Regions from separate parts of the Streptomyces sp. NBC_01433 genome, predicted to be linked through region 1. Evidence: riboswitches for the same ligand, from Rfam matches in the RefSeq annotation. Region 1 holds a riboswitch; each other region holds the start of a gene.
What was found. Region 1 has a riboswitch for cobalamin ahead of OG413_RS26655 (CoA-acylating methylmalonate-semialdehyde dehydrogenase). Riboswitches for the same ligand answer to the same signal wherever they lie in the genome.

Region 1 (7,481 bases):
GCCGTCTGCTCGCTCATGCGGTGGCGTCCAGCATGGACGAGCACGCCAGGTTCGGCGGCGTGGTCCCGGAGATCGCCGCACGGGCGCATCTGCACGCCTTCACCCCTGTCGTCCGGCAAGCCCTCGACCAGGCGGGTCTGCGGCTGTCCGACATCGACGCGGTGGCGGTCACCACGGGGCCGGGCCTCTCCGGGGCGCTCCAGGTCGGCCTCGCGGGCGCGAAGGCCCTGGCCTACGCGATCGACGCCCCCTTGTACGGGGTGCACCACCTGGCGGGGCATGTCGCCGCGGACACGTTGGAGCACGGCCCGCTGCCCGATCCCTGTGTGGTGCTGATCGTCTCCGGCGGGCACACCTCCCTGCTGCTCGTACGGGACCTGGCCCGCGATCCGATCACGCACCTGGGGGACACCCTGGACGACGCCGCCGGAGAGTGCTTCGACAAGGTGGCCCGGGTCTTCGGCCTGCCGTATCCGGGAGGCCCGGCCATCGACCGCGCCGCCCGGGGAGGCGATCCGCGTGCGGTGGCCTTCCCCCGCCCGCTGACCGGGCGGAAGGGGGACCCCTACGCGTTCTCCTTCTCCGGTCTCAAGACCGCCGCCGCGCGCTGGGCCGAGGGACACCGGGGCCGTGAGCTGCCGGTGGCCGACGGCGCGGCCTCGCTCCAGGAGGCGATCGCGGATGTGCTGACCCGCACGGCGCTGGCCGCCTGCCGGGACCACGGCGTCAGGACCCTCGTCGTGGTCGGCGGTGTCGCCGCGAACTCAAGGGTGCGCGCGCTCGCCGAGGAGCGGTGCGCGGCCGCGGGCGTGCGACTGCGCGTGCCCCCGATGACCCTGTGCACGGACAACGGCGCGATGATCGCGGCTGTCGGCGACCTCCTCGTACGAGCAGGAGCCGAGCCCGCCCCCCTCGACGTGTCGATCGACCCGTCCGCGCCCCTGGAATACGCGGCACTGACCCCCGGGGCGGCCGCGGCGAGGGCCGCCTGATGGCTGCCCGCGTCAGGATTCTCCGAGGCGGGTAACTGCTCGCGCACGCCGGTGTCCCGCGCGCCGAGAGGAGCGGACGTCGCCGGTTTCGCCCCCGGGTGGATCACGCGCCCGCTCCGGTCCCTCCGCCCCCTCCGCCCTCTCGGGTCCCTCCGGTTCCGAGGCGCGCCCGGCGCGCGGTCACGGCACAAGTCGGCTGCTCAGGAAGGCTGTTCGAGCGGCCGGTCACGACACGGGGAGTGGAGGGGTGGACTTACTAGGACGTCCAACTATATGTTCGTGGCACAAGGTCCGCGGTGCAGGGAAGCCGGTGTGAATCCGGCACGGTCCCGCCACTGTGACCGGGGAGTGTGCTGCCATCCACACGCCACTGGCGAGGTCTGCCGGGAAGGCGGGCAGCACGCGGGGATCCGGGAGTCAGGATACCGGCCGCGGAATGTTCCGTGTTTCCACGAGGATGGAGCAGACACGCATGGCACCGGTCCGTACGCATACCCACGACCCTGGTGATCCGGCGGAGCGTACCCGAACCACCGTGCGCTCATAGACCTCCGAGGCCCCCGGCCCCGCTGTTCGCTGTCCCACGGCCTTCCCCGGCGGTGCGCCCACCCGTGCGCCCGACGGCGTCCCGCCGTGCCATCCCCGGATCTCACCTGACGAGAGCAGGCATCCATGGTCCGTGAACTCACCCACTTCATCGGCGGCAAGCACACCACCGGTACGTCCGGCCTCTTCGGCGACGTGTACGACCCCAACACCGGCGCCGTCCAGGCACGCGTACCGCTCGCGGGCCATACCGACACCAGGATCGCGATCACCGAGGCGGTCAACGCGCAGCGGGAATGGGGCCGGTGGAACCCGCAGCGGCGCGCCCGCGTCCTGCTGCGCTTCCTCCAGCTCGTCGAGACGGAGCGCGAATCCCTGGCACGGATGCTGTCCGCCGAGCACGGCAAGACCGTGGCTGACGCGCACGGCGACATCCAACGCGGCCTGGAGGTGGTCGAGTTCGCCGCCGGAATCCCGCATCTGCTCAAGGGTGAGTTCACCGACAACGCGGGCACCGGAATCGATGTGCACTCGCTGCGCTCCCCGATCGGAGTGGTCGCGGGAATCACCCCGTTCAACTTCCCCGCGATGATCCCGCTGTGGAAGGCGGCGCCCGCTCTCGCGTGCGGAAACGCGTTCGTCCTCAAGCCGTCGGAGCGGGACCCGTCCGTGCCGCTGCGCCTGGCCGAGCTGTTCCTGGAGGCCGGTCTGCCGCCCGGTGTCCTCAACGTGGTCAACGGCGGCAAGGAAGCCGTCGACACCCTCCTGGAGGACCCCAGGGTCGGTGCGCTGGGCTTCGTCGGCTCCACTCCCGTCGCCGCCCACATCTATGCCACCGCCGCCGCCCACGGCAAGCGCGCCCAATGCTTCGGCGGCGCCAAGAACCACATGATCGTGATGCCGGACGCCGACCTCGACCAGGCCGTCGACGCGCTCATCGGCGCCGGATACGGATCCGCGGGAGAGCGCTGCATGGCGATCTCCGTGGCCGTGCCCGTCGGCGAGGAGACCGCCGACCGGCTCGTCGCCGCGCTCAGGGAACGCATCGGCACACTCCGCATCGGCCGCTCCGACGACCCGGAGGCCGACTTCGGCCCCCTGGTGAGCCAGGACGCCCTCGAACGGGTCCGCCGCTATGTGGACATCGGCGTCACAGAGGGCGCCGAACTCGTCGTCGACGGAAGGGATTTCACCCTGCCCGGCCATGAGAACGGGTTCTTCGCCGGGGCCTCCCTCTTCGACCGGGTCTCCTCACGGATGCGGATCTACCGGGAGGAGATCTTCGGACCCGTCCTGTGCGTCGTACGGGCCGCCGACTACGAGGAGGCCCTGCGCCTGCCCAGCGAGCACCCCTACGGGAACGGGGTCGCGATCTTCACCAGGGACGGTGACACCGCCCGCGACTTCACCCGCCGGGTGAACACCGGCATGGTCGGCGTCAACGTCCCCATTCCGGTCCCCGTCGCCTATCACACCTTCGGCGGCTGGAAGCGATCCGGCTTCGGCGACCTGAATCAGCACGGCCCGGACGCCATCCGCTTCTACACCCGCACCAAGACCGTCACCTCGCGCTGGCCCTCGGGCGCCAGGGAAGGCGCGAGCTTCACCCTCCCCACCATGGGATGAGCGCCATGACCACCACATCGCTCACCGAGGACCAACAGGCCCTGATCGAGACCACCCTCGACTTCGCGCAGGACCACCTGGCCCCCCATGCCGTCCAGTGGGACCAGGACAAGCACTTTCCGCTCGACACGCTGCGCAAGGCCGCCGGGCTCGGGCTCGGCGGCGTGTACGTACGGGAGGACGCGGGCGGCAGCGGCCTCTCCCGCGCCGACGGTGTCCTCGTCTTCGAGGCCCTGGCCTCCGGCTGCCCGTCCATCGCCGGCTACCTCTCCATCCACAACATGGTCGCCTGGATGCTCGACACCTATGGCGACGAGGGGCAACGCGCACGGTGGCTGCCCCGGCTGTGCGCCATGGACGACCTCGGCAGCTACTGCCTCACCGAACCCGGCGCGGGATCGGACGCCGGGGCGATCGGCACCCGCGCGGTGCGGGACGCGGACGACTACCTCCTCACCGGCGTCAAGCAGTTCATCTCCGGAGCGGGCGCATCCCAGGTGTACGTCGTCATGGCACGCACCGGGGGAGCTGGCCCAGACGGCATCTCCGCGTTCGTCGTGGACCGGGACGATCCCGGCCTCTCGTTCGGGCCGAACGAGAAGAAGATGGGCTGGAACGCCCAGCCCACCCGCCAGGTGGTCCTGGACGGGGTCCGAGTGCCCGCGGACCGGCTGCTCGGCCGGGCGGGCGACGGCTTCCGCATCGCGATGAACGGCCTGAACGGCGGCCGGCTCGGTATCGCCGCCTGCTCCCTGGGCGGCGCCCGTAGCGCCCTCAGCAGGAGCCTGTCGTATCTCGCGGGCCGTGAGGCGTTCGGCGCCCGGCTGCTGGACCAGCAGGCCCTGCAGTTCCGCCTTGCCGACATGGCGACCGAACTCGCCGCCGCCCGCGCCCTGCTCCACCAGGCCGCCGAGGCCCTGGACCGCGGAGACCCGCAGTCCCCGCAGTTGTGCGCGATGGCCAAACGCTTCGCCACCGACACGGGCTACTCCGTCGCCGATCGTGCCCTCCAACTCCACGGAGGCTACGGATACGTGAACGAGTACGGCATCGAGAAGATCGTCCGCGACCTCCGGGTCCATCAGATCCTGGAAGGAACCAACGAGATCATGCGCGTCATCGTGGCCCGCGGACTGACGGAGGCGTTCCGGTGACCGCCGCCGAGGAGCACGTGCTGCTCCGTACCGAGGGCCGCGCGGCCCACCTCACGCTCAACCGGCCGAAGGCGCTCAACGCCCTCACCCACACCATGGTGCGGCGCATCGACGCGGCACTGACCGTCTGGGAGCACGATCCGGCGGTGGAGACCGTGATCATCACCGGTGCCGGTGAACGCGGCCTGTGCGCCGGCGGCGACATCCGCTCCATCTACGAGGACGTGCGCGCCGGGAACACGGCCTCGGCCGGCTTCTGGCGGGACGAGTACCGGCTCAACGCCCGCATCGCCCACTACCCGAAGCCGTACGTCGCCATGATGGACGGAATCGTGATGGGAGGCGGCGTCGGGGTCTCCGCGCACGGCAGCGTCCGCATCGTCACCGAGCGCTCCCGGATCGCGATGCCGGAGACCGGCATCGGCTTCGTCCCCGACGTGGGCGGCACCTATCTGCTCGCCCTCGCACCGGGCGAACTCGGTACCCACCTCGCGCTGACGGGCGCGCGGATCGGCGCGGGCGACGCGCTGCTGTGCGGGCTCGCCGACCACTTCGTTCCCTCCGCGGATCTGCCCCGGCTGCTCGGCGACCTCGCCACGCGACCGGTGCGCGACGTGCTCCCCTCGTACGTGCGGGAGGCGCCGCCGGGCGAACTGGCCGGTCACCGGCCCTGGATCGACGCCTGCTACCGGGCCGGCACCGTCGAGGAGATCCTTGTCCGGCTGCGCGCCCACGGCTCGCGTGCCGCGGCGGAGAGCGCCGACACCCTGGTCGCCAAGTCGCCCACCGCGCTGAAGGTCACGCTCGCCGCGCTCCACCGGGCACGGAGGCTCGGCCCGTTGGAGCGCGTTCTGGAGCAGGAGTACCGGATCTCCTGCGCCGCACTCGCCTCGCACGACCTGGCGGAGGGGATCCGGGCGCAGGTCATCGACAAGGACCGCAGCCCCCACTGGACACCGGCCACCCTGGCCGAGGTCTCCGGCGCGGACGTGGCGCGCTACTTCGCCCCGCCCGCCGGGGGCGGACTCCACCTGGCCGCAACCGCACAGGAGGTGCCGTGGTGAACAGCAGGCGCACGATCGGCTTCATCGGCCTCGGCCACATGGGCGGCCCGATGGCGGCCAACCTCGTCCGGGCCGGCCACCGGGTCATCGGCTACGACCTGATGCCCGAACTGCTCAGCACGGCCGTGGCGAACGGGGTGGAACCGGCCGGATCATCGGCGGAGGCAGCCGCGACGGCGGACGTGGTGCTCACCATGCTGCCCGCGGGGCGCCATGTCCTGGGCCTCTACCGGGAGGAGGGGGCGTTGGCCGCCGCCCGGCCCGGCACCCTGTTCATCGACTGTTCGACCATCGATGTGGCCGACGCGCGAAGCGCCCACGAGACCGCGGTCGCGGCGGGGATGCGGGCACTGGACGCCCCGGTCTCCGGGGGAGTGGTCGGCGCGGAGGCCGGCACCCTGACCTTCATGGCGGGCGGCGGCGAGGCCGAGTTCGCCGAGGCGGACCCGCTGCTGGCGATCATGGGGAAGCGGGCGGTGCACTGCGGCGGGCCCGGCGCCGGGCAGGCCGCGAAGATCTGCAACAACATGATCCTCGGCATCTCGATGATCGCGGTGAGCGAGGCGTTCGTCCTCGGCGAGAGCCTGGGCCTGTCCCACCAGGCTCTGTTCGACGTGGCGTCCACCGCGTCCGGCCAGTGCTGGGCCCTGACCGTCAACTGCCCCGTGCCGGGTCCCGTCCGGGGCAGCCCGGCCAACCGCGCCTACCGTCCCGGCTTCGCCGCCGAGCTGATGGCCAAGGACCTGGGACTCGCGGCCGACGCCGCCAGGGCCGGTGGTGTGCATGCGGAACTCGGCATGAGAGCGGCAGAGGTGTACGCGGCCTATGCCGAGGGGGCCGGGACGGGCCGGGACTTCTCCGGGATCGTCGGAACCATCAGGGAGAAGTCGGCACCGCACACGGTCCGGGACGGAGACGGCGCATGACCACAGAGCCCTACGAGACGATCCGGGTCGAACGCACGGGGCGTACCGCACTTCTCACGCTCGACCGCCCCAAGGCCCTCAACGCACTCAATGTCCAGGTGATGAACGAGGTCGTCGCCGCGACGGCGGACCTGGACCGGGACCCCGGCATCGGCTGCATCGTCCTCACCGGATCGCCCAAGGCATTCGCGGCCGGAGCCGACATCAAGGAGATGCGGCCCCACAGCTATATGGACATGTACCTCAGCGACTGGTTCACCGCCTGGGACCGGCTCGGAGCGCTGCGGACTCCGACGGTCGCGGCCGTCTCCGGATACGCGCTCGGCGGCGGATGCGAGCTGGCGATGCTGTGCGACATCCTGCTGGCCGCCGACACCGCCGTGTTCGGACAGCCCGAGATCAAGCTGGGCGTCATCCCCGGTATCGGAGGCTCCCAGCGGCTGACCCGTGCGGTGGGTAAGGCCAAGGCCATGGAGATGTGCCTGACCGGCCGCACCATGGACGCCGCGGAGGCGGAGCGGGCCGGTCTCGTCTCGCGGGTGGTACCCGCCGACGACCTCATCGGCGAGGCGCTCGCCGTCGCCGAGACCGTCGCCGGGATGTCCCTGCCCGTCGCGATGATGGCGAAGGAAGCGGTGTCCCGGGCCTTCGAGACGACCCTCGCGGAGGGGGTCCGCTTCGAACGCCGGCTCTTCCACGCCGTGTTCGCGACCGCGGACCAGAAGGAGGGCATGACCGCCTTCGTCGACAAGCGACAGCCCGGCTTCACTCACTCCTGACGCAAGGGGCGGCCGGACCGTGCCACCCGCTGAAGACGGGTGGCACGGTCCGGCCGCACCGACACGTCGATCCGCTGTCCCGATCCGACACGTCGGTCAGTTCGGACCGGTTCAGAACACGAACGGGCCGGGCGACTGCGCGGAGGTTGCGTTGCAGGTCGCGGTGATGCCGAAGACCACAACCTTGAGGGATGTGGCCGCCAGGCTGTCTCCCGAAGCGACCGTCCCGCCGAGCGGCCCCGTGGACACGGGACTTCCGGCGGGGATGGCCGGGTTCGCGTTACCGGTGAAGGTCACCGAGCCCGCACCCTTGTTGGTGAGCGTAAGCGTTGATTTGACGGAGTTCGCGCCGATACTGATGGGGGCGGTGATGGCGGACGTCGAGACGTTGATG
Region 2 (7,481 bases), 5.1 Mb from region 1:
AGCTTGGCGAGGTCGGCGACGTCGGAGTGCAGGTCGACCTCCTCCACCGTCCAGGTGTTCTTGATCGCGTCCCGGTAGCGCTCGTAGAAGTCCGGGTAGCGCATCGGCCGCAGGGTCAGTTCGAAGCCCGGGTCGAGCAGGTTCTTGTCGTTGGAGCTCATTACTGGCAGGCCTCGCAGGACTCGGGGTTTTCCAGGGAGCAGGCGATGGCGTCCGCGTCGGGAGCCTGGGCCTGCTGTACGGGGATGGGGGCGGTGGCGGACGCGGAACCGGACGCGGCACGGGCGATCCGGGTCGCCGGGCGCGAGCGCAGGTAGTACGTCGTCTTCAGCCCCTGCTTCCAGGCGTACGCGTACATCGAGGAGAGCTTGCCGATCGTCGGCGTCTCCAGGAACAGGTTCAGCGACTGGCTCTGGTCGAGGAACGGCGTACGCGCCGCCGCCATGTCGATCAGGCCGCGCTGCGGGATCTCCCACGCGGTGCGGTACAGCGCCCGCACGTCCTCGGGGATCCAGGCGAAGCCCTGCACGGAACCGCTCGCCTCGCGCAGCGCCTCACGGGTCCGGGCGTCCCAGACGCCGAGCTGCTTCAGCTCGTCCACCAGATAGGCGTTGACCTGGAGGAACTCACCGCTGAGCGTCTCGCGCTTGAACAGGTTGGACACCTGCGGCTCGATGCACTCGTACACCCCGGCGATCGAGGCGATCGTGGCGGTCGGCGCGATGGCCAGCAGCAGCGAGTTGCGCATCCCGGTCTTCGCGACGCGGGCGCGCAGGGCCTCCCAGCGCTCCGGCCAGTTCAGCGCGGTGTCGTAGTGGTCGGGGTGCAGCACGCCGCGCGCGGTCCGGGTCTCGGCCCAGGCCGGGAGCGGGCCCGAGCGCTCGGCGAGGTCGCAGGACGCCTCGTACGCCGCGAGCATGATGCGCTCGGAGATCCGCGTCGACAGGGCCCGCGCCTCGGGGGAGTCGAAGGGCAGCCGGAGCTGGAAGAAGACGTCCTGGAGGCCCATCGCGCCCAGGCCCACCGGGCGCCAGCGGGCGTTGGAGCGCCCGGCCTGCTCGGTCGGGTAGAAGTTGATGTCGACGACCCGGTCCAGGAAGGTCACGGCGGTGCGCACGGTGGCGTCCAGCCGCTCCCAGTCGATGGACCCGTCCGCGACGAACGACCCCAGGTTGACCGAGCCGAGGTTGCAGACGGCCGTCTCGCCGTCGTCGGTGACTTCGAGGATCTCGGTGCACAGGTTCGACGAGTGGACGACGCGGCCCGGCTCGGCGGTCTGGTTGGCCGTCCGGTTGGAGGCGTCCTTGAACGTCATCCAGCCCTGGCCGGTCTGCGCGAGCGTACGCATCATCCGGCCGTACAGGTCACGCGCGGGCATCGTCTTGCGGGCCAGCCCCGACGCCTCCGCCGCACGGTAGGCCGCGTCGAACCCGTCGCCCCACAGGTCCACCAGCTCGGGCACATCGGCGGGCGAGAACAGCGACCACTGCCCGTCCGTGTCGACCCGGCGCATGAACTCGTCCGGGATCCAGTGCGCCAGGTTGAGGTTGTGCGTACGCCGCTGGTCCTCACCCGTGTTGTCGCGCAGCTCCAGGAACTCCTCGATGTCCGCGTGCCAGGTCTCCAGGTAGACGGCGGCGGCGCCCTTGCGGCGGCCCCCCTGGTTGACCGCGGCGACCGAGGCGTCGAGCGTCTTCAGGAACGGCACGATGCCGTTGGAGTGCCCGTTGGTGCCCCGGATCAGCGAACCGCGGGCGCGGATACGGGAGTACGAGAGGCCGATGCCGCCCGCGTGCTTGGAGAGCCGCGCCACCTGGTGGTAGCGGTCGTAGATCGAGTCCAGCTCGTCCTTGGGCGAGTCCAGCAGATAGCAGGAGGACATCTGCGGGTGCCGGGTGCCGGAGTTGAAGAGCGTGGGGGAGGAGGGCAGGTAGTCCAGCCGGCTCATCAGGCCGTACAGCGCCGCGACCTCGTCCAGCGCGCGCACGGTCTCGTCCTCGGCCAGACCGGCCGCGACCCGCAGCATGAAGTGCTGCGGCGTCTCGATGACCTGGCGGGTGTGCGGGTGGCGCAGCAGATAGCGGCTGTGCAGCGTCCGCAGCCCGAAGTAGCCGAAGCGGTCGTCCGCGCCGTCGGCCAGCGACCGCTCGACCAGCGCGTCGAGCGCGGCCGCGTGCAGCGCCACGAAGGCGGCCGTACGGTCGGCGATCAGGCCCTCGCGGTGTCCCACGGCGACCGAGGCGGAGAACGACAGCGCGCCCTGTCCGGCGGCCTCGTCGGCGATGGAACGGCTCAGCAGCCGGGCGGCGAGCCGGGAGTACGCCGGGTCCTCGGAGATCAGGCCCGCGGCCGCCTCGGTGGCCAGCGAACGCAGCTCGGCCTCGTCCGACCGGGCGTTGCGGCCGCGCAGCGCGGCGGCGGCGACCCGTCCGGGGTCGGTGTCGGGCAGATCGACGGTGAGGTCGGTCAGGGTCCGCAGGAGTGCGGTCCCCGGCGCGTCGGTCGTGGCTTCCGTCGCCTCGGCGGCTGCGGCGGAGGCTGAAACCGGATCGGCTGGCGCGATGGTCACTGGGCTTTCCCTCGCTCGGCGGGGGCCGGGCGGAGAGCGGGGCAGCCGGGCAGCGCGAAGCCCGGAGCGGGGCAGCACTGCGTACGGCGTCCACCGGCCCATCCGCGAGGCCCGGACGTCTTGGCGTCCGGTTCGGTCGAGCCGGACGCGCTGTCGACAGGTCGTCGGACTTCGGGTGTGCAAAAGCACACTGAATACACCGTTGCGGGACAGTTCCGGATTCGCACCGGATTCCCCTGCGACGACAGCGAGCACGAGCATACATGTGGGGGCCGCCCGATGAGGCAGCCCCCACATGTTGTGTCGCGAGGTGTGTTGAGCCCTGACGGAGCGTCGGCCGGAGGGCCTCCGGCGGCAGGCCGGGAAGGGGCTTCCAGCCCCGCTGGGAGCCCCGTACGGGGCCGTTCCGCCCACTCCCGCGTCGTTGTCCGGGGCGCCGGAAAGCGTGCGGGCCGCCGCGCCCCCCAGGGGGAGACGTGACGGCCCGCGTACCGCTGATACGGGGGGTCAGTGACCGCCCGGCGCACCCGCCGTCGCGGGCGGCAGCGTCGCCTTGACGCCCGCGTCGCCGACATCCGCCGTGTAGTCGGCGGGGGAGGTCTCGTCGACCCCCGCCGGGGCCTTCAGCGCGTTCAGGACGAGGGTCAGGACGATCACGACGACGACGTTCAGCACGAACGCCGTCAGCCCGATGTAGCCGATCTCGCCGATGCCCGGGATCTCCTTCGACGACCCGCCGAAGTGCTTCTGCGTGGGACTGGCCACGCCGTACGCGGCGACCGTCCCGTACAGCATGCCGACCGCCCAGCCCGCGATCAGCGCCCAGCGGTGGAACCACCGGGTGAAGAGACCGCCGACCAGGGCCGGCATCGTCTGGAGGATCCAGATGCCGCCCAGCAGCTGGAAATTGATCGCGACCGTCTTGTCCATGGTCAGGACGAAGGCCAGCGCCCCGACCTTGACCAGCAGCGAGACCAGCTTGGAGACCTTCGTCTCCTGCGCGGGTGTCGCGTCGGGCTTCAGGAAGTCCTTGTAGATGTTGCGGGTGAAGAGGTTGGCCGCGGCGATGGACATGATCGCCGCGGGCACCAGCGCGCCGATGCCGATGGCGGCGAAGGCCACGCCCGCGAACCAGTCGGGGAACATGTTCTCGAACAGCTGCGGGATGGCCAGCTGACCGTTGTCCACCTTGACCCCGGCGGCGATCGCCATGAAGCCGAGCAGCGCCAGCAGGCCCAGCATCAGCGAGTACAGCGGCAGGATCGTGGTGTTGCGCCGGATCACCTCACGGCTGCGGCTGGAGAGCGTCGCCGTGATCGAGTGCGGGTACATGAAGAGCGCCAGCGCCGAGCCCAGGGCCAGGGTGGCGTACCCCCATTGGCCCATGTCGCCGGGGACCAGGGCGCCGCGCGGCTGGCCGGTCGCCGGGTTCTTCTGCGCGAACGCCTCGCCCGCCTTGGCGAAGATGTCGTCGAACCCGCCCAGCTTGATCGGGATGTAGATGATCGCCACCACGATGACCAGGTAGATCAGGCCGTCCTTGACGAACGCGATCAGCGCGGGCGCGCGCAGCCCGGACGAGTAGGTGTACGCGGCGAGCACCGCGAACGCGATGAGCAGCGGCAGGTCCTTGATGAACCAGTGCGTGGTCTCCCCGCCGCCCACGCCCATGACGTCCAGCACCGCCTGGATGCCGACGAGTTGGAGCGCGATGTACGGCATCGTGGCGAGGATGCCGGTGACGGCGACCGCCAGCGAGAGCCCCTTCGAGCCGAAGCGGCCGCGGACGAAGTCCGAGGTGGTGACGTAGCCGTGCTTGTGCGACACCGACCACAGACGCGGCAGGAAGGTGAAGATCAGCGGGTAGACGAGGATCGTGTACGGAACCGCGAAGAAGCCCGCCGCGCCCGCCGCGTAGATCGCCGCCGGGACGGCGACGAAGGTGTAGGCCGTGTAGAGGTCGCCACCCAGCAGGAACCAGGTGACCCAGGTGCCGAACGACCGCCCGCCCAGACCCCATTCGTCCAGGCTCGCCTCGTTCTCGGCCCTGCGCCAGCGGGCGGCCATGAAGCCGATGACCGTGACGGCCAGGAAGAAGAAGATGAAGACGCCGAGCGCGACGCCGTTCACGCCGTCCTTCATGCGGAAGCACCGCCCTTGCGGGCGCGCTGGTCACGCTGCCACAGCTTGTACGCGACCATCGTCAGCGCGGTCGAGATGAGCACCCAGAGCATCTGGTACCAGTAGAAGAACGGGATGCCGATGAACGTCGGCTCGACCTTCGCGTACGAACTCACCCACAGCATCGCCACGAACGGCGCGACGAGGCAGAGAGCGATCACCACTCTCATGGGTGTGACCGTGGGTGGTTTCGCCTCGGTGTCTTCTGGCATGTGGTGACTCCGTCCCCTCGCTGACCACCGGCGGCAATGGGCGGGGAATCCGGGCGGGCTGTCCGGCCGGCGTCACCCCCTGTGCCCAGTGCGGTCCGGCAACGGTGATGTATCGGAGGGAGTCACGTACGCGGGCGCGATCCGGTTCACCCGGCGCGCGATCCGTTTCATCCGGTCGGGTGATCCGGATCGCGCGCCGGGGACCGGGCAAACGAATTCGGGGCGCTCGCCCGCGATGTCGCGGGCTGCCTGCCCCATCCGGCGGTGATCGCGGGGGACTTCAACGCCACCCCGGCGGCCGGGGGAGTCCCCCGGCCGCCGTACCTGCCCGTCGTCCGTCCCCCATCGGGGCGAACGGCCTCAGTCCGTGGGCCGCTTCAGCCTGGCGACGAACTTGTACCGGTCGCCGCGGTACACCGAGCGCACCCACTCCACCGGTTCGCCCTGCCCGTCGATCGAGTGGCGGGACAGCATCAGCATCGGAAGGCCCACGTCCGTACCGAGCAGACCCGCCTCGCGCGGTGTGGCCAGCGACGTCTCGATGGTCTCCTCGGCCTCGGCCAGCCGGACGTCGTACACCTCGGCGAGCGCGGTGTAGAGCGAGGTGTACTTCACCAGCGAACGGCGCAGCGCCGGGAAGCGTTTGGCCGAAAGGTGTGTGGTCTCGATCGCCATCGGCTCGCCACTGGCCAGCCGCAGACGCTCGATCCGCAGCACCCGTCCGCCCGCCGTGATGTCCAGCAGACCGGCGAGCGTGTCGTCGGCCGTGACATAGCCGATGTCCAGCAACTGAGACGTCGGCTCCAGTCCCTGGGCACGCATGTCCTCGGTGTACGAGGTCAGTTGGAGCGCCTGGGAGACCTTCGGCTTGGCGACGAAGGTGCCCTTGCCCTGGATGCGTTCCAGCCGGCCCTCGACCACCAGCTCCTGGAGAGCCTGGCGCACGGTGGTGCGCGAGGTGTCGAACTCGGCGGCCAGGGTGCGTTCGGGCGGCACTGGTGTACCCGGTGGCAGGGTGTCGGTCATGTCGAGGAGATGGCGCTTGAGCCGGTAGTACTTCGGTACGCGCGCAGTGCGCGTTCCCGCACCGGTCTCGTTCCCCGAACTGCCCCCGTCGGCGCCCATGGCCCGCCTTCCCGACTGCTGCGTTGCTGCCGTCACCGGCTCCTCCGTCTGTCGCGGCTCACATGGTGGCACGGTCCCGTCACGGGTCCTCGCCCTCCCTTAGGTGTCGGTCCTATAACGGACGCGAGTGCACTTCTTATACACCCTTGACACCCCTAAAGGTCTAGGCCAAGCTCCCGGTACTGGTCTAAACCATTAAAGACCAGGTCCAGCCCCAGCAGTACTCGTCGAATGTCTTCGCGGTGGGCGGGGTTGCAGCATCCCTGAGGAGGGTTTGGCGTGAAGCGCAAGCTCATCGCGGCGATCGGCGTCGCGGGCATGTTGGTTTCGATTGCGGCATGCGGATCCGATGACAAAGCATCGTCGCAGGACCCGAAGGACCGCAAGGAGAACCTGACGGTCTGGCTGATGGGCGACGCCCAGTCGACCTGGCCGGAACTCGTCAAGGACGTCAACGCCCAGTTCAAGAAGAAGTACCCCGGCGTCACCGTCAAGATTCAGTACCAGCAGTGGGCCGACAAGGTCAAGAAGCTTGACACCTCCCTCGGTGGCGACAAGTTCCCGGACGTTGTCGAGCTCGGCAACACCGAGACCATGCAGTACATCCTCAATGGTGCGCTCGCGGAGATCGACCCCAAGAAGTACGAGAACTCGGACACCTGGATCAAGGGTCTGAAGGACACGTGTTCCTTCGAGGGCAAGAGCTACTGCGTCCCCTACTACGCCAGTGCCCGCCTCGCCGTCTACAACAAGGACATGCTGAAGGCCGGCACCGGCAGCGACGTCCTCCCGCAGACCGAGGACGAGTTCCTCAAGGCCATGGACAAGGTCCAGGCCGAGCTGGCCAAGAAGGACAAGCGCGCCTCGTCCCTCTACTACCCGGGCCGTTACTGGTACGCCGCCATGTCCTACGTCGCGGCCACCGGTGGGCAGATAGCCAAGTACGACGAGGGCACCAAGGAGTGGAAGGCCACTCTCTCCACGCCCGAGGCGCAGCGCGGCATCACCCACTACATCGACCTGATCAAGAAGTACAACAAGGCCGACCAGACGAAGGACGAGCAGGACCACGCCAACGTCATGGCCAACGAGAAGGCCGCGGTCATCTATGGCCAGGCCTGGGAGGCCGGCAGCGTCACCACGGGCGAGAACGGCAACCCGAAGCTTGAGGGCAAGATCGCCACGGCCGGTATGCCCGGCCCGGACGGCAAGGCGCTCCCGTCCTTCATCGGCGGCTCGGACCTGGCGGTCATCTCCAAGTCCAAGGTCCAGGACCTCGGCGAGGAGTGGATCTCCCTCTTCACCAGCGCGAAGTCCATGGACGTCCTCGCGTCGAAGAACATCCTCCCCAACAACGAGAAGCAGCTTGAGCCGCTGAAGGCCAAGCCGGAGAC
Region 3 (7,481 bases), 830 kb from region 1:
CGCTCGAACCGGATCCGCACCGGCAGCAGCCCCAGCCCGTCGACCTGTCCGGCCCGCGACTCCACCTCGTCCTCGATCTGTTCACCGAGCACCTGGAACCCGCCGCAGATGCCGAGCACCGGCCGCCCCTCGGCCGCCCGCCGCACGAGCGCGTCGGCGAGCCCCCGCTCCCGCAGCCAGGCCAGCGCCTTCACCGTCCCGCGCGTACCGGGCACGATCACCAGGTCCGCGTCGGCCAGTTCCTCGGCCCGGTCCACGAACCGCACCACCACACCCGGTTCGGCGGCCAGCGCGTCCACATCGGTGAAGTTCGACATCAGCGGTACGGCACACACGGCGACCCGCAGCACGTCCTCGCCGTGCGGCGGCGCGACGACCGACTCCCGTACGGCACCGCGCAACGAGACGCGCAGACCGTCCTCCTCGTCGATGCCCAGGCCGTGCGCGAAGGGCAGCACCCCGTACGTGCGCCGCCCGGTCAGCCCGTACAGCATGTCCAGACCCGGCTCCAGCAGCGAGACGTCGCCGCGGAACTTGTTGACGAGGTAACCCGCGACCAGCGACTGGTCCTCGGCGCTCAGCAGTGCCGTCGTACCGAAGAACGAGGCGAAGACGCCCCCGCGGTCGATGTCGCCGACCACCAGCACGGGGAAGCGCGCGGCCCGCGCGATGCCCATGTTCACGATGTCGGTGCGCCGCAGATTGATCTCGGCGGGACTGCCCGCCCCCTCGCAGATCACGGCGTCATACGTGCCCCGGAGCTGCTCCAGACAGTCCACGACGGTCCCGAGGAGCGCCTCCTGCCGTCCTCCGTGATAGCCGCGGGCGCTCATCTCACCGACCGCCTTCCCCATCAGGACGACCTGACTGGAACGGTCACTGCCGGGCTTGAGCAGCACCGGGTTCATCAGCGCGGTCGGCTCCACCCGGGCGGCCTGGGCCTGCATCGCCTGGGCCCGGCCGATCTCCGCGCCCTCGCGGGTCACGAAGGAGTTGAGCGACATGTTCTGCGCCTTGAACGGCGCGACCTTCACCCCCTGGCGCACCAGCCACCGGCAGATCCCGGCCGTGACGACGCTCTTGCCCGCGTCCGATGTGGTTCCGGCGACCAGCAGTCCGCCGCTCATGTCCGTCTCCGTCCCGCGATCAGCCGGCCCGCCACGCACACGCCGAGGGCCAGCGCACTCACCCGGCGCGACAGTCGCACCGCTCGCTCGATGTCGGCGCTCTCCACCGCCCGACCGGGCGCGTTGAGCACCGGCCGGTGCTCAACGCGCCCGGCGTACGCCAGGGTCCCGCCGAGCCGTACGCCGAGCGCCCCCGCGAACGCGGCCTCCACCGGACCCGCGTTGGGGCTCGGATGGCTGCCCGCGTCCGCACGCCACGCCCGTACGGCTTCGCCCGGACGTCCCCCGGCCACCACGGCCAGCGCGGCTGTCAGCCGGGCTCCGGGCCATCCCGCCAGGTCGTCCAGGCGGGCCGAGGCCCAGCCGTAGCGCCGGTAGCGGGGCGACTTGTGGCCGACCATGGCGTCCAGGGTGTTGACGGCCCGGAAGGCGACGAGTCCGGGGACCCCGCCCAGGGCGCCCCAGACGAGGGCGCCGACGACGGCGTCCGAGGTGTTCTCGGCGACGGACTCGACCACGGCGCGGGCGATCCGCGGCCCGTCGAGCGAGTGCGGATCACGCCCGCACAGATGAGGCAGCCGCTCCCGGGCCACGTCGATGTCCCCGGCGGCGAGCGCGCCCGCGATGGCGCGCGCCTCACGGCCCAGCGACGTACCACCGATCACGGACCAGGTGGTGGCGGCGGTCAGCGCGACAGCCGCGGCGGGGCGGCCCCGTACGGCACGGGAGGCCAGCGCGGCGGCTCCCGCGGCGCCTCCGGCGCAGACGAGGGTGTGCAGGGCGCCCCGCCCGCGGTGGTCGCGCCACAGCAGGCGCTCGGTGGCTGCCGCCGCCCGGCCGAACCCGGCGACGGGATGCCCCCGGCGGGGGTCACCGAGCAGGCGGTCACCGATCAGTCCGGCCGTGGCGCCGTACGCGAAGATGCGGTCGGCACGCATGGCTCAGCCGACCGCGGTGCGGGAGGTTCTCGCAGGGGGCGACACAGGTTCCGGCGCACGGCGGCCAGGCATGGCGTATGTCCTCACTCAGGGTCCGCGCCCTGGTTCGACGTGACCGGCGACGAGAGTCTCCTGGCTTCCGGATCCGCAGTTCCCCCGGCCTTCCAGCCCGCGTCGGCGGACCGTGACTTCCGATGTGGGGGACTGCTCCCCGGTGACAGTGGCGGGACCGCGCCGGATTCGCACCGGCTTCCTCTGCTGTCGCCGTAAACGGCTCCGGCAGTCCACCACGCTGTGAGAACGCCCGTCAACTTGCCGTTGACCTGCGGGGCCGCAGTGTGCCCAGACGCACATCGGGCCGGACACACACGGTGTGTCCGGCCCGATGGAGGAGCGGTGACGCGGGTCAGGCGACGATCAGATAGATCCCGTACGCGACCGCCGCCACGCACAGCGCGAAGCAGAGGTACGCACCGGCGCGGACCGGCGTGAACGCGCCGCCGGAGCCGCCCGCCCGCGCCGTCGAACCCTGTGCCGTCGAAGCCTGCGTCGACGCCTGCTTGGAGAGGCCGATGATGCCGAGCGTGAAGAGGCCGACCAGCGCCACGGTGACCACGAGGCTGACACCGAAGACGGAGGCGAGAGCTGCCCAGTCGATGTTCATGGGGATCTGTCCTTACACCGTGGCCGGCCGCGCCGGGTCGGCGGGCGTTCCGGCCGGAGCCGAGATGGTGGTCTTGAGGTCCGTGGCCGTGGTGCCGATGGGGGGCGGGGTGACGGCGGCCATGGCCGTGGTGACGACGCCCGCGGGCTCGTCCTCCGCGCCGCCGCCGGTGACGTTGGTGTGGTCGACCGGCTTGCGGCGCGACAGCAGCCAGATGGCACCGGAGCCCGCGACGAGCAGGACCGCGACGACGGCGACGCCCCAGCCGCCCTGCTTGGTCAGGAACTCCGCGCCCGCGCCGACCAGGCCCGCGGCCGGCAGGGTCAGGCCCCAGGCGACGAACATCCGGGTGGCGGTGGACCAGCGGACCACGCCCCCCTTACGGCCGAGGCCCGCGCCCATCACGGCGCCGGAGCAGGACTGGGTGGTGGAGAGCGAGAAACCGAGGTGCGAGGAGGCCAGGATGACCGTGGCCGCACTGGTCTGGGCGGCGAAGCCCTGCGGCGGCTTGAGGTCGGTCAGGCCGCTGCCCATGGTGCGGATGATGCGCCAGCCGCCGAGGTACGTACCCAGGGCGATGGCGACACCGGCGGAGACGATGACCCAGACCGGCGGGTTGGAGCCGGGGGACAGGACGCCACCGGTGACCAGGGCCAGGGTGATGATGCCCATCGTCTTCTGCGCGTCGTTGGTGCCGTGGGCGAGCGAGACGAGACCGGCCGAGGCGATCTGGCCGGCCCGGTAGCCCTTGGCGGTCGACTTCAGCTGCGCCTCGTCGGTGACCTTGCGGCTGAGACGGTACGTCAGCCTGGTGGCCAGCAGCGCGGCGAGACCGGCGACGAGCGGGGCGGCGATCGCGGGCAGCAGCACCTTGGTCACGACGGTGCCGCCGTTGATCGAGGACCAGCCGGCCGACATGACGGCGGCGCCGATGAGGCCGCCGAACAGGGCGTGGGAGGAGCTGGAGGGCAGGCCGACCAGCCAGGTCAGCAGATTCCACAGGATGGCGCCGACGAGCGCCGCGAAGATGACCTCGGTTCTGAGGCCGTCCTCGTTGACGATCCCGCCGGAGATCGTCTTGGCGACCTCCACCGACAGGAACGCGCCGATCAGGTTGAGAACGGCGGACATGGCCACCGCTGTCTTGGGCTTCAGGGCGCCGGTCGAGATGGTGGTGGCCATCGCGTTGGCGGTGTCGTGGAAACCGTTCGTGAAATCGAACACGAGAGCTGTCACGACCACAATCGCGAGCAGCAGCGTGATGTGTTCCATTTACCCAGGCAATCGTTCGACGTCAGTGGCTCGTGGACCGTAGGCAACCTGAGTGAACGGAAGATGAACTGGGCGGGGCGCTGTGGTGATCCCAAATGGATTGGGATCACTCCGCTTGTGTACGCGAGGGGCCTGGTTACGCCCCTGAGGCGGTGCGAGGACTGCCCTTTGCCCCCGCTTGGCGAAGATTTTGAGCCGCGGTTCTGTCACTCGTAAGAGATTCCGGTCACCCGGGGTCGCGAGGGGTCCCGGCCGCCGGGACGTCACCCTAGGATCCCCGCATGAGCGATTCCGGCACGGGCGATTCCGGCACGGGCGATTCCCGCATGAGCGCGAGCGATCAGTCCCGGGACGCGATCGAACGGGTCTGGCGGAGCGTGGTCGACACGGCCCGGCGGTCCGCGGCGGACGGCCTGGTCGTGGGCACGTCGGGCAATGTCTCGGCACGCGTCGGCGGGACCGTCCTGGTCACCCCCAGCGGTGTGCCCTACGACCGGCTCCGACCCGAGGACGCGGTCGGCGTCGACCTCGAAGGGCGCCAGATCCTCGGTGAGCTGGCCCCGACCAGCGAACTTCCCCTCCATCTGGCCGTGTACCGCAACAGCTCCGCCGCCGCCGTCGTGCACACCCACGCGGTGCACGCCACCGCCGTCTCCACCCTGGTCACCGAGGTCCCGCTGGTGCACTACGCGGCCGCCCTGCTCGGCGGACCCGTCCGGACGGCCGCCTACGCGCGCTACGGAACGCGGGAGCTGGCCGACAACATGCTCACCGCCCTGCGCGACCGCACCGGCTGCCTCCTGCAGAACCACGGCACCGTGACCTACGGCGACACCCTCGACGAGGCGTACGACCGCACCGCCCAGCTCGAATGGCTGTGCAGGCTCTGGCTCACCGCGAGCTCCGTACCGGGCCACCGCCCGACCCTGCTCTCCCCGGCCCAGCTGCGCGAGGTGACCGACGCCCTGAAGGGATACGGCCAACCCGGCTGATCCACCCTCCCGGCGCTCCCGGCGAGGGCTCCGCACCGGACGGCCCCCGCCCACTGGCACCGCGCACCGCACGCCACGACACTGAAGCCGTGCGCCCGGCAACAGCGACGGCAGTGGCCGTCACCACGATCCTCGGCGCCGGCGCGGCAGCGGTCGCGGCCGGCCGGTACGCCAGTGACGCCGCCCTCAAGGTGCCGTCCGGACGTCCCCTCCCCGCCGACCGCAGAGTCACCGTGCATGCCACGGCGGCCGGGCAGGTCACCCTGACCCGCTCGTTCGCCGCGCTCCGGCCCGGCACGTACGGACTGGTGGGCCCCGGTGTGCACGCCGTCGTCGGGCCGGTGACCGAACAGGCGCCGCACGCCCCGGACACCGTCGTCCGCAGGCTGGAACGGGTGAACCACGGGACCCTGAAGGCGGGCAGCAAGGTCCGCCTCACCCCCGAGCTGTACAGCGGCGACCCCGGCAGCGCCCTCGGTCTCGACCACAAGGAGGTCGAGATCCCCGGCGAACTCGGCATCCTGCCCGCATGGTTCGTGCCCGGCGCCCGGGACACCTGGGTGATCACCGTGCACGGCCTCGGCACCACCCGGGAACACCCCATGAACCTGATGGAGTTCCTGCACGACCAGCGGCTCCCCGTGCTCGACCTCGCCTACCGCGGCGACGCCGGAGCCCCCCGTTCCACCGACGGCCTCGGCCACTTCGGCGCCTCCGAATGGCGCGACCTGGACGCCGCCATCCGCTACGCCCTGCGCTACGGCGCCGAGAGCGTCGTCCTGCACGGCTGGTCGACCGGCGCCTCGATGGCACTGCACGCCGCGGTCAACTCCGCGCTCCGGGACCGCATCAGCGGCCTCGTCCTGGACTCCCCGGTCATGGACTGGCAGGTCACCCTGCGCGCCCTCGCCGCGGCCCGCCACGTCCCGTCCGCCCTGCTGCCGCTCGCCGTGCGCGCCGCCCAGGGCCGGGCAGGGCTGAGCACGGCCCCGCTGCTGGACACCGTCCTGCCGTCCGCCCTGCACGCCCCGACGCTGATCTTCCACGGCCCGGACGACTCCCTGGCCCCCTGGCAGCCGTCCCGCGAACTGGCCGCCCGCCGTCCCGACCTGGTGAGCCTCCACCCCGTACCGCAGGCTCCGCATGCGGCGATGTGGAATGCGGACCCGGCACGGTACGAGGAAACGCTGCGGCGCTTCCTCACGCCCCTGATGTGAGCCGATGCGGGGGACAGGACTGGTCGGTACCAGGCCGAACACCCCCGCCACGGACCGGTGAACCAGCTTCCGTTTGGGCTTTCGGGCCGTCAGAGGCAAGACTGCTCCCCGTGACGTCCCGTACCCCGCGCGACTCCAGGCTGCGACTTGTCCGCCCGCGACCCCTTGCCACCGCCCGCAAGGCCGTGACCACCCGGCGCACCAGGCCGGCCCCCCGGCCTCCCGAGGGCACCCCGCCCCGGACGGAACTGGCCCGGCAGGCCAGGGCGGTCCTCGCCGATGCCGTACGGATCGCCCACTGGGCCGCCGACGGCCCGAGCCCCGGCACCGCACCCCCGGCCCCCCAGGCCCTGGAACGGGCCGCGGCCGCACTGGAACTCTCCCCGGCCCAGGCACGCGCGGGCTGGGACCGCGCCAGGCTGGCCGGTCTCGTGGAACTGCACGGCGGCACCGCACGCCCCGGCTGGCGGCTGCGCGCCTGGGACCGTGACGACTCCGCCGTGCTCCGCGGCTGGGTGGCGCTGTTCGACGCCTGGTCGCTCGTCCACGCCGCGCCCGAGGGCATCGCGGCCACCGCCGTCGCCGAGGCCGTCGAGGCCGTACCCCAGGTGCTCTCGCTCCTCCAGCTCTCCGCGGGCCCGGTCACCGTGCCCGCTCTCCTCGACCTCCTCGGCCAGCGCGTCGCGGAACTCCACGAGGAGCGGTGCGAGGTGCCGTACGGCCCCGAGCAGCAGCCCGCGCCGAGCGCCCCGGCCGTCGAGCACACCGACGCGGGAGGGGACGCCGATCTCAACGCGCTCCTGCTCGACTGGGCCCTGGAGGGACTGGCCGCGGTCGGCGCCCTCACCCTCGGCGCCGGTCACGCCACCCTCACCCCGCTCGGCAACTGGGCGGTCTGGGTCAAGCTGGAACAGATCTGCGTCGCGGCCCAGAGTCCCGCCGGAAACATCGAGCAGTCCGCCGCCGACATGCTGCTCGGCTGCGCACGCCTCACCCCGGGACCGGCCCGCGACGAATACCGGGCCTGGCTCGCCGCCCGGCCCGTCGGCAGCGCCGTCACGGAACTGCTCGCCGTCGCCCGCGGCGAGGACGCCCTGCTGCGCGGCCTGGCCTTCGAGGCACTCCGGGTGGTCGGCGCCCCGGCCGAACCCGTGGTGCGCTCCGTGGCCACCGACCAGACGCTGCGGCCCTACGCGCTGCTCTGGCTCGCCGAGTACGAGGGCACCGACCCGGACGACGCCCAGGAGGTCCTGAGCCGCGAGGAAGCCACC
Region 4 (7,481 bases), on a different contig from region 1:
CGAGGACGATTCACCCGAAGATCACCGAGGTCCTGGCCGGGACATTCAAGGTGCCCGACTCCGAGATCTTCCCGGAGTCGACGATGGAAAGTCTGGAGATGGACTCCCTGGCCGTCGCCGAGTTCGCCGTCATCATCAAGGAGACGCTGGGCGTCGACGCCGACGCGGACACGCTCTACAAGGACGCCACACTCACCGACATCTCGGAGTTCATCCGTGCGGCCGTCGACGGTGCGGTGCCGGTGAGCTGCGCCCGATGAACAAGCCCGCCATCGCCGTCACCGGCCTGGGGATGATCACCCCGGTCGGCAACGACACCGACACCACCTGGGACGGCGTCTGCGCCGGGGTCTCACCCGCCCGCACCGTCCCTGAGCTCGAAGGCTGCGCGGTCGACTTCGCCTGCACGGTCTCGGGCATCGATCTGGACGCCGCGGTCGGAGGCCGTACCGCGTTCCGCATGGGCAAGTACGTCAAGTTCGCCGTCCTGGCCGCACGGGAAGCGGTCGCCGACGCCGGCCTGGACCCCGCAGGCTGGGACGGGACCCGGGTGGCCGTGGTCGTCGGCACCAGCAGCGGAGGCTCCGCCGGACTGACCGAACAGGCCGTCGCACTGGACCGGCGCGGCCCCGCGGCCACCTCACCCGCGGGCATCCTCCTCACGATCCCGAACATGCCCGCGGCGGAGATCGCCATCCAGATGCGGGCGACCGGCCCCAGTCTGGCGCCGTGCACGGCCTGTTCGTCGGGGGTCACCGCGCTCTCCGTGGCCCGCGATCTGCTGGCCACCGGGCAGTGCGACATCGCGATCGCCGGAGCCACCGAGTCGATCGTGTTCCCGGTGGCCATGACCGGCTTCGCCCGCTCGGGAGCAGCGGCGCTCCGGGACGGCGACCCGTCCAGGCTCTGCCGGCCCTTCGCGGCGGACCGGGCCGGACTCGTGATGGGCGAGGGCGCCGCCATCATGGTGCTGGAACGGGCCGAGGACGCCCGCGCCAGGGGCACGACCCCCAGGGCGCTGCTCGCGGGCACCGGCGCCACGACGGACGCCCACCATCCCACCAGCCCGCATCCCTCCGGCACCATCGCCCGAGCAGCCGTCGACGCCGCACTGCGGGACGCCGGATGGCGCGCCGAAGACGTCGACCACGTCAACGCGCACGGCACTTCCACAGCGCTGAACGACGCCACCGAAGCCGCCCTCATCAGCCGGGCCTACCCGCACCGGCCGCCCGTCACCGCCCCCAAGGGCGTACTCGGGCACTGCATGGGGGCAGCCGGTGCCATCGAGGCCGGGCTGACGATCCTCACGCTTCAGCACGGTGTCGTACCGCCGATCGCCAACCTGGACGCCCCGGCGCCCGAGTTCGACATCGACTGCGTCACCAAGCTCCCGCTGCGGCTGCCGGTACGGCGGGCCGTCAGCCACTCCTTCGGCTTCGGCGGCCACAACGCCGTGGTCGCTCTGCAGCGCCCGTAGCCGAGCGCCGGTAGCCGACGGAGACACTTTCGGGCCGGTGCGGCGGGACGACCTCCCGGCCGCACCGGCCGCAACGCACCGGCCGCAACGCACCGGCCGCAACGCACCGGCCGCAACTCACGCGGCGCAACGCACTTGCCGTCGTCGCGCAGCCCTTCAACGCACGCGCCCGCTACGAGTCAGCCCTCGTCGAACCGGCCGCGACGCACTGCCACCGGGACCCGGCACAGCGCGTGATAGCTTGCCAACGCCAGTCGAACTCCACGCAAGGAGTCAGGGAATCCGGTGCGAAACCGGAACTGACGCGCAGCGGTGAGGGGGACGGGCGGGGCCACGGCCACTGGAACACCACGGTGCTCCGGGAAGGCGCCCCGTCCGAAGGAACCCGAGTCCGAAAACCTGCTGGCACCTGCGGCCCCCACCGGGACGCAGCGCTCCGTACCACGGGCTCCGCGCATGAGCCCAGAGACGCAGAGGGACCCCGTGCCGCCCATAGCCCAGCCCGTACGTGCCGCTGCCCTGCTCACGGCGGGACTCGTCCTGCTGACCGGCTGCGGTGGCGGAACCGAATCCTCGACGGCCGGTGGGAGCAACGCCGACGGCTACCCCGTCACCATCGAGAACTGTGGCCGCACCGTCACCGTCGGGGCCGCACCGGAACGGGCCGTCTCCCTCGACCAGGGATCGACGGAGATCCTCCTCTCCCTCGGCCTCGCCGACAGGCTCGCGGGCACCTCCACCTGGACCGACCCGGTCATGAAGGGGCTGGAGAAGGCCAACGCGGAAGTGGAGCGGATCGCCGAGAACCGGCCCTCGTCGGAGAAGGTCCTCGACAAGGAACCCGACTTCGTCAGCGCGTCGTTCGCCTCGACGCTCGCCAAGGGCGGCGTCGCCCCCCGCGACCAGTTCGAGGAACTCGGCGTCCCCACCTATGTCTCGCCCGCCGACTGCACCGGCAAGGACAACAGCAGGGGCGGTGACGGATCCCGCACCGCGAAGCTGACCATGGACAGCGTCTACGCCGAAGTGCGTGACCTGGCTCGGGTGTTCGGCGTCGAGGAGCGGGGCGAGCAGCTTGTCGGCAGGCTGCGGGCCCGGGTGGCGAAGGCGACCGCGGACAGCGACGCCGCCGACGCCAGCCTCCTCTACTGGTTCTCCGACTCCAAGGCCCCGTACCTGGCCGGCTGCTGCGGCGCCCCCGGCATCATCACCAGGGAACTCGGCGCGAAGAACGTCTTCGACGACACCCACGAGGAATGGCCGCAGATCAGCTGGGAGACCGTCGCCGACCGCGACCCCGACGTCCTGGTCATCGGTGACCTCACCCGCAAGGCACAGACCGCCGAGAGCGCCGCGAAGAAGATCGCGTTCCTGGAGTCCAACCCCGTCACGAAGAACATGGACGCGGTCAAGCACCGGCGGTACGTGCTGCTCAGCGGCCAGGCCCTGAACCCGTCCATCCGGACGGTCGAGGGTCTGGAACGCGTCGCCGCCGGACTCCGGGACTTCGGACTCAGCGGGTGACGGACACCGAACGCGCCGCCGCCGCACCGGCGGGGAAGACCCGGCCCGCACAACCCTCCGGCCCGGGCGGGGCGCTCGGGCCCCATGCGCCTCGCGCCCGTGCCCGCGTACGGCGCACGCGTGTCGCACTGCTGTGGACCTGCGGTCTCGCGCTGCTCCCGCTCTCCGTCGCGGTCGCCGTCACCATCGGGCCGGCCCGGATCTCCGTCCCCGACGTCTGGTCCGCCGTCGCCGCGCATCTCGGCGTCGGTGAATCGACACTCACTCCGATCCGGGACGGCATCATCTGGAACCTGCGCATGCCCCGCACCCTGCTCGCCGCCGTGTGCGGCGCCGGGCTCGCGGTGTGCGGCACCGTGATGCAGTCGCTCCTGCGCAACCCGCTCGCCGACCCCTTCGTCCTGGGAGTCTCGTCGGGCGCCTCGACCGGCGCGGTCGTGGTGGTCGTCCTCGGGGTCGGCGGGGGAGCGGTGTCGATCTCGACCGGGGCGTTCATCGGGGCCCTGTGCTCGTTCGCCCTCGTCCTGCTGCTCAGCCACACCCTCGGGGGCACGGTCGACCGGGTCGTGCTCTCCGGTGTCGCGGCGATGCAGCTGTTCTCGGCGCTCACCTCCTTCGTCGTCATGACCGCGGCCGACGCCGAGCAGACCCGCGGGGTGCTGTTCTGGCTCCTCGGCTCGCTGGCCGGGGTCGGCTGGAGCGACGTGGGGGTCTGCGCCGCCGTCCTCGCCGGCACGCTGCTGATCTGCCTGGGCCACGCCCGTACCCTTGACGCCTTCGCCTTCGGCCAGGACGCGGCGGCGGCCCTCGGCGTCCATGTCGCCCGCACCAGGATCGTGCTCCTGTGCACCACCGCCCTGCTCACCGCGGCGCTGGTCAGCTCCGCGGGCGCCATCGGGTTCGTCGGCCTCGTACTGCCGCATGCCGCCCGCGCGCTTACCGGCTCCGGGCACCGGCGGCTGCTCCCCGTCACCGCCCTGGCCGGGGCGGTCTTCCTGGTCTGGGTCGACACCCTCGCCCGGACCGTCCTGGACCCCCAGGAGGTGCCGGTCGGAGTCGTCACCGCTCTGATCGGGGTGCCCGCCTTCGTGCTCGTCCTGTACCGCACCCGGAGGACCGCATGACGCGCCGGCCCACCGGGGCCACCGAGGGCACGGGAACCCCCGAAGGTACCGGGGGCACCAAGGGCACCGGGGGCCTGTGGGCCGAACGCGTCAGCCGGGAGGCGGGCGGGCGGCTCATCCTCGACGGGGTGAGCATCACGCCGCCGCCCGGCGCCACCGTCGCGCTCCTCGGACCCAACGGGTCGGGCAAGTCGACCCTGTTGCGGGTACTCGCGGGCGTCCTCGCCCCGGGCAGCGGCACCGTCACGCTGGACGGCCGCCCGCTCGGCGACATCGGCCGCCGCACCGTGGCCCGGCGCGTGGCCGTGGTCGACCAGCACGCGGCCACCCAGGTCGAACTCAGCGTGCTGGATGTCGTACGTCTCGGGCGCATCCCGCACCGCCGCGCGTGGTCCGCCCCGGACCGGGCCGACGAGGAGGCCGTACGCGAAGCGCTGGAGCGCACCGGACTGGCCGACCGAGCCGGACAGTTCTGGCACACCCTGTCCGGCGGTGAGCGCCAGCGGGTCCAGATCGCCCGCGCCCTGGCCCAGCAGCCGCGCGAACTCCTCCTGGACGAGCCGACGAACCACCTCGACATCCAGCACCAGTTGGAGCTGCTGTCCCTGGTCGCGTCGCTTCCGGTCACCAGCGTGATCGCGCTGCACGACCTCAACCTCGCCGCGATGTTCTGCGACCGGATCACGGTGCTGAAGGCGGGCCGGGTGGTCGCGGCCGGCACCCCGGCCGAGGTGATCACCGCAGAGCTCGTCGAGGACGTCTACCGGGTACGGGCGGTCGTCACCCCGGACGGCCCGGACGGGCGGCCGTCGGTACGTTTCCTGCCGGGTCGTCGACCGGCCGACGCGCGGTAGGGGACGCCGTCGTACCGGTCACCGGCCGGGAGTCGGAGTCACCGTCCGGGAGTTCGCGTGACTGGCACGGGAGTTGGAGTCACCGTCAGGGAGTTCGCGTGACTGGCACGGGAGTTGGAGTCACCGTCAGGGAGATCGAGTCACCGTCCGGGAGTTCGCGCCGGGCGGCTCGCGGACCGGGGAAGAGCGCCGCGCCGGAAAGCCTGTACCCATCGCGCCGGGCGGGCTGCGACAGCAGCCCGCCCGGCGATCGAGACCATGGGAGCGGCGTTCGGCCGCGGTGTGCGGGGGTCAGCGGCGGCGTCCCTGGCCGAACTCGCCGCCCATGTCCTTGCCCGTGCCCATGTCCTTGCCGTCCGCGTAGTCGATCTTCTCCTTGCGAACCTCGGCGGAGACCTCCTTCTGCTCGGTGACCCTGTTGGTCTCCAGGCGGACGCGCTCCACCGGGACGGCCTCCTTGCGGACGGTGGCGCGTTCGGCGTGCAGCGTCACCTCCACGTCCTGCTCACCGATGTTCTGCGTCCCGGCCGACTTCTCGCCCGGACGCATCGGCTCGCGGACCACCCGTACCTCTTCGTGGGACACCGGCACGGTGCGGGTGACGTTCTCCGTCACGACGTACTTGTGCAGGCGTGCCCTTCCGCTCTCGTACTCCTCCGTTCCGACGAGCAGCTGCTCCTCGGAACGGATCATCTCCTCCTTGCCACCGAGTCCGGTGGCGGACCGTTCGGCCCCGGCTCCGGCGAGTGGGCGTGCCGTCGCGGAGGTGTCCATGCCACGATGCTTGCCCATGCCGGTACCCGCTCCTGCCATGTCCGCGGTCGTGCCGGTGCCGGTGGTGGTGGTGCGGCCCGTGGCTGCCGCGCCCCGTGTTCCGGCGCCCGCGGCACCCGCAGCGTCCAGCGCACCGGTTCCGGCGGCGGTCGGCGTGCCGGTACCGGCACGTCCCTTGTCACCGATGGTGCCGGCCTTCCTGGTCAGCCCGTAGTGCCGGTAGAGTTCTTCCTCCTCCGAGACGGACAGGTGCGCGTCCGCGTCCACCCTCGGGGCGTCCTTGACGCTGTCCTTCGGATATGAGACGTGCAGGTCGGAGCCCACTCGACGGGCTCCGGCGAGCGGTACGAAGCTCTCCTTCATGCCGAACAGCCCGGTCTTGACCGTGACCCAGTCGGGCCTGCCGGTGTCGTCATCGACATACACCCGGCCCACACTGCCGACCTTCTCGCCCTCTTTGTCGTAGACGGTCAGACCGTCCAGCTCTCCGGAATCCGTGAAACCGTCAGCGGCTCCCATAACCGATTCCTCCTCGCCCGGACATGCCCTGTGGGTTGATCCACCAGGTGAGGCGCGTCCGACTTCCATCGCGCCTCACCCGGATGGACGCTGCAACTTGCCGGGCCGCAGGGCCGGCACGCCGAAGCGCCGGTCATGGCGCCAGGCCCCGTGCGACGGGACCGCGATCCGGCCGCTCCGGTTAGGCCGATCGGGTGAGGTCGGACGGTGCGGGCCAGCGGGCCGAGGGTGCGTCATCCGTGCGGAACGGCCGGATCATGTGGTATCAGAGATCGGACAAATTACCCATGGAGTGAGGTGATCGCGGCCTCTCCTAGAATCGACGCGAGCCTCCAAGGGCCATCCCGCAGCCGTCCGTCGTTCTGCCGTCCCACCCGGGGGTACATCATCCGATCCGCCGGCACACCTCTGCCCGGACAGCGCGGAGCCCTGCTGTCCCGGCGGGAGGACGGACAGGACCTGCACCACCTGGTGTGGCGGCTGGGGCCGGGTGTACGGGTGTGCAGCAGCGCCGTACTCGGCGGCGGCATCGGACCCCGCGCCTGGATCCTCAACGCACAGGTACCCGGTGGCTACCCCCGCCCGGACCCCGACCGCCACCTCGCCGAGATCGCCGCCGCGGAAGGGCTCACAGGACCGGGCGCCGGGCTGATGACGGCGGCCGACGTCACCGCGTACACCCGGGCCGCCGACGAGGGCGTGACGGCCACCGTCACCTGTGGGCTCGGCGTGCGGGGCTGGGCCGCGGCCCCGGCCGAAGCCACCGCCGGAGCGCCGCTCCCCGGCACCGTCAACATCGTCGTCACCGTACCCGCCGCCCTCTCCGACGCCGCCCTGGTCAACGCCGTCGCCACCGCCACCGAAGCCAAGGTCCAGGCGCTCCTGGACGCCGGTCTCGACTGCTCGGGCACCCCCACAGACGCCGTGTGCGTCTCGGCTCCCGACCCGGGGCCCGACGGTGGCGAACCCTTCGCCGGGCCGCGCTCGCCATGGGGGTCCCGCATCGCCAGGGCGGTGCACGCCGCCGTGCTGGCGGGCGCGCGGACGGCTCCCTGAGGCTCAGGCGCCGGACGGGGGCGGCGGCGCGATCCGCTCCGTGGCGCCGCCGAAGGCCAGCACCAGGGTGCGCGAGGCGAGCAGCCAGACCCCGTCGACCTTGCGGAACGTGTCCTCGTAGTGGCCGACATTCGCCGGCAGCCGCGGGGC

Region 2: linked by a shared signal. The riboswitch ahead of OG413_RS03485 (ribonucleoside-diphosphate reductase subunit alpha) and the one ahead of OG413_RS26655 (CoA-acylating methylmalonate-semialdehyde dehydrogenase) in region 1 are both predicted to bind cobalamin.
Region 3: linked by a shared signal. The riboswitch ahead of OG413_RS23005 (cobalamin biosynthesis protein) and the one ahead of OG413_RS26655 (CoA-acylating methylmalonate-semialdehyde dehydrogenase) in region 1 are both predicted to bind cobalamin.
Region 4: linked by a shared signal. The riboswitch ahead of OG413_RS37090 (ABC transporter substrate-binding protein) and the one ahead of OG413_RS26655 (CoA-acylating methylmalonate-semialdehyde dehydrogenase) in region 1 are both predicted to bind cobalamin.

What each region holds. Positions count from the first base shown of each region.
Region 1 is NZ_JAPEPM010000001.1:5,943,449-5,950,929, forward strand. Features, by position in the region: gene tsaD (tRNA (adenosine(37)-N6)-threonylcarbamoyltransferase complex transferase subunit TsaD) at 1-992, shown strand, start outside; cobalamin riboswitch at 1,256-1,441, shown strand; gene OG413_RS26655 (CoA-acylating methylmalonate-semialdehyde dehydrogenase) at 1,665-3,164, shown strand; gene OG413_RS26660 (acyl-CoA dehydrogenase family protein) at 3,170-4,318, shown strand; gene OG413_RS26665 (enoyl-CoA hydratase/isomerase family protein) at 4,315-5,382, shown strand; gene mmsB (3-hydroxyisobutyrate dehydrogenase) at 5,379-6,308, shown strand; gene OG413_RS26675 (enoyl-CoA hydratase) at 6,305-7,087, shown strand; gene OG413_RS26680 (hypothetical protein) at 7,199-7,481, opposite strand, start outside.
Region 2 is NZ_JAPEPM010000001.1:806,293-813,773, reverse strand. Features, by position in the region: gene OG413_RS03490 (ribonucleotide-diphosphate reductase subunit beta) at 1-161, opposite strand, end outside; gene OG413_RS03485 (ribonucleoside-diphosphate reductase subunit alpha) at 161-2,569, opposite strand; cobalamin riboswitch at 2,714-2,843, opposite strand; gene mctP (monocarboxylate uptake permease MctP) at 3,077-4,711, opposite strand; gene OG413_RS03475 (DUF3311 domain-containing protein) at 4,708-4,962, opposite strand; gene OG413_RS03470 (GntR family transcriptional regulator) at 5,323-6,087, opposite strand; gene OG413_RS03465 (sugar ABC transporter substrate-binding protein) at 6,367-7,481, shown strand, end outside.
Region 3 is NZ_JAPEPM010000001.1:5,111,041-5,118,521, forward strand. Features, by position in the region: partial or broken gene OG413_RS23000 (cobyric acid synthase) at 1-1,127, opposite strand, end outside; gene OG413_RS23005 (cobalamin biosynthesis protein) at 1,124-2,065, opposite strand; cobalamin riboswitch at 2,191-2,322, opposite strand; gene OG413_RS23010 (hypothetical protein) at 2,472-2,729, opposite strand; gene OG413_RS23015 (inorganic phosphate transporter) at 2,742-4,001, opposite strand; gene OG413_RS23020 (class II aldolase/adducin family protein) at 4,328-4,993, shown strand; gene OG413_RS23025 (alpha/beta hydrolase) at 5,083-6,210, shown strand; gene OG413_RS23030 (hypothetical protein) at 6,396-7,481, shown strand, end outside.
Region 4 is NZ_JAPEPM010000003.1:57,492-64,972, forward strand. Features, by position in the region: gene OG413_RS37080 (acyl carrier protein) at 1-260, shown strand, start outside; gene OG413_RS37085 (beta-ketoacyl synthase) at 257-1,480, shown strand; cobalamin riboswitch at 1,715-1,902, shown strand; gene OG413_RS37090 (ABC transporter substrate-binding protein) at 1,937-3,004, shown strand; gene OG413_RS37095 (iron ABC transporter permease) at 3,133-4,128, shown strand; gene OG413_RS37100 (ABC transporter ATP-binding protein) at 4,125-4,982, shown strand; gene OG413_RS37105 (PRC and DUF2382 domain-containing protein) at 5,274-6,275, opposite strand; gene OG413_RS37110 (adenosylcobinamide amidohydrolase) at 6,684-7,331, shown strand; gene OG413_RS37115 (nuclear transport factor 2 family protein) at 7,335-7,481, opposite strand, start outside.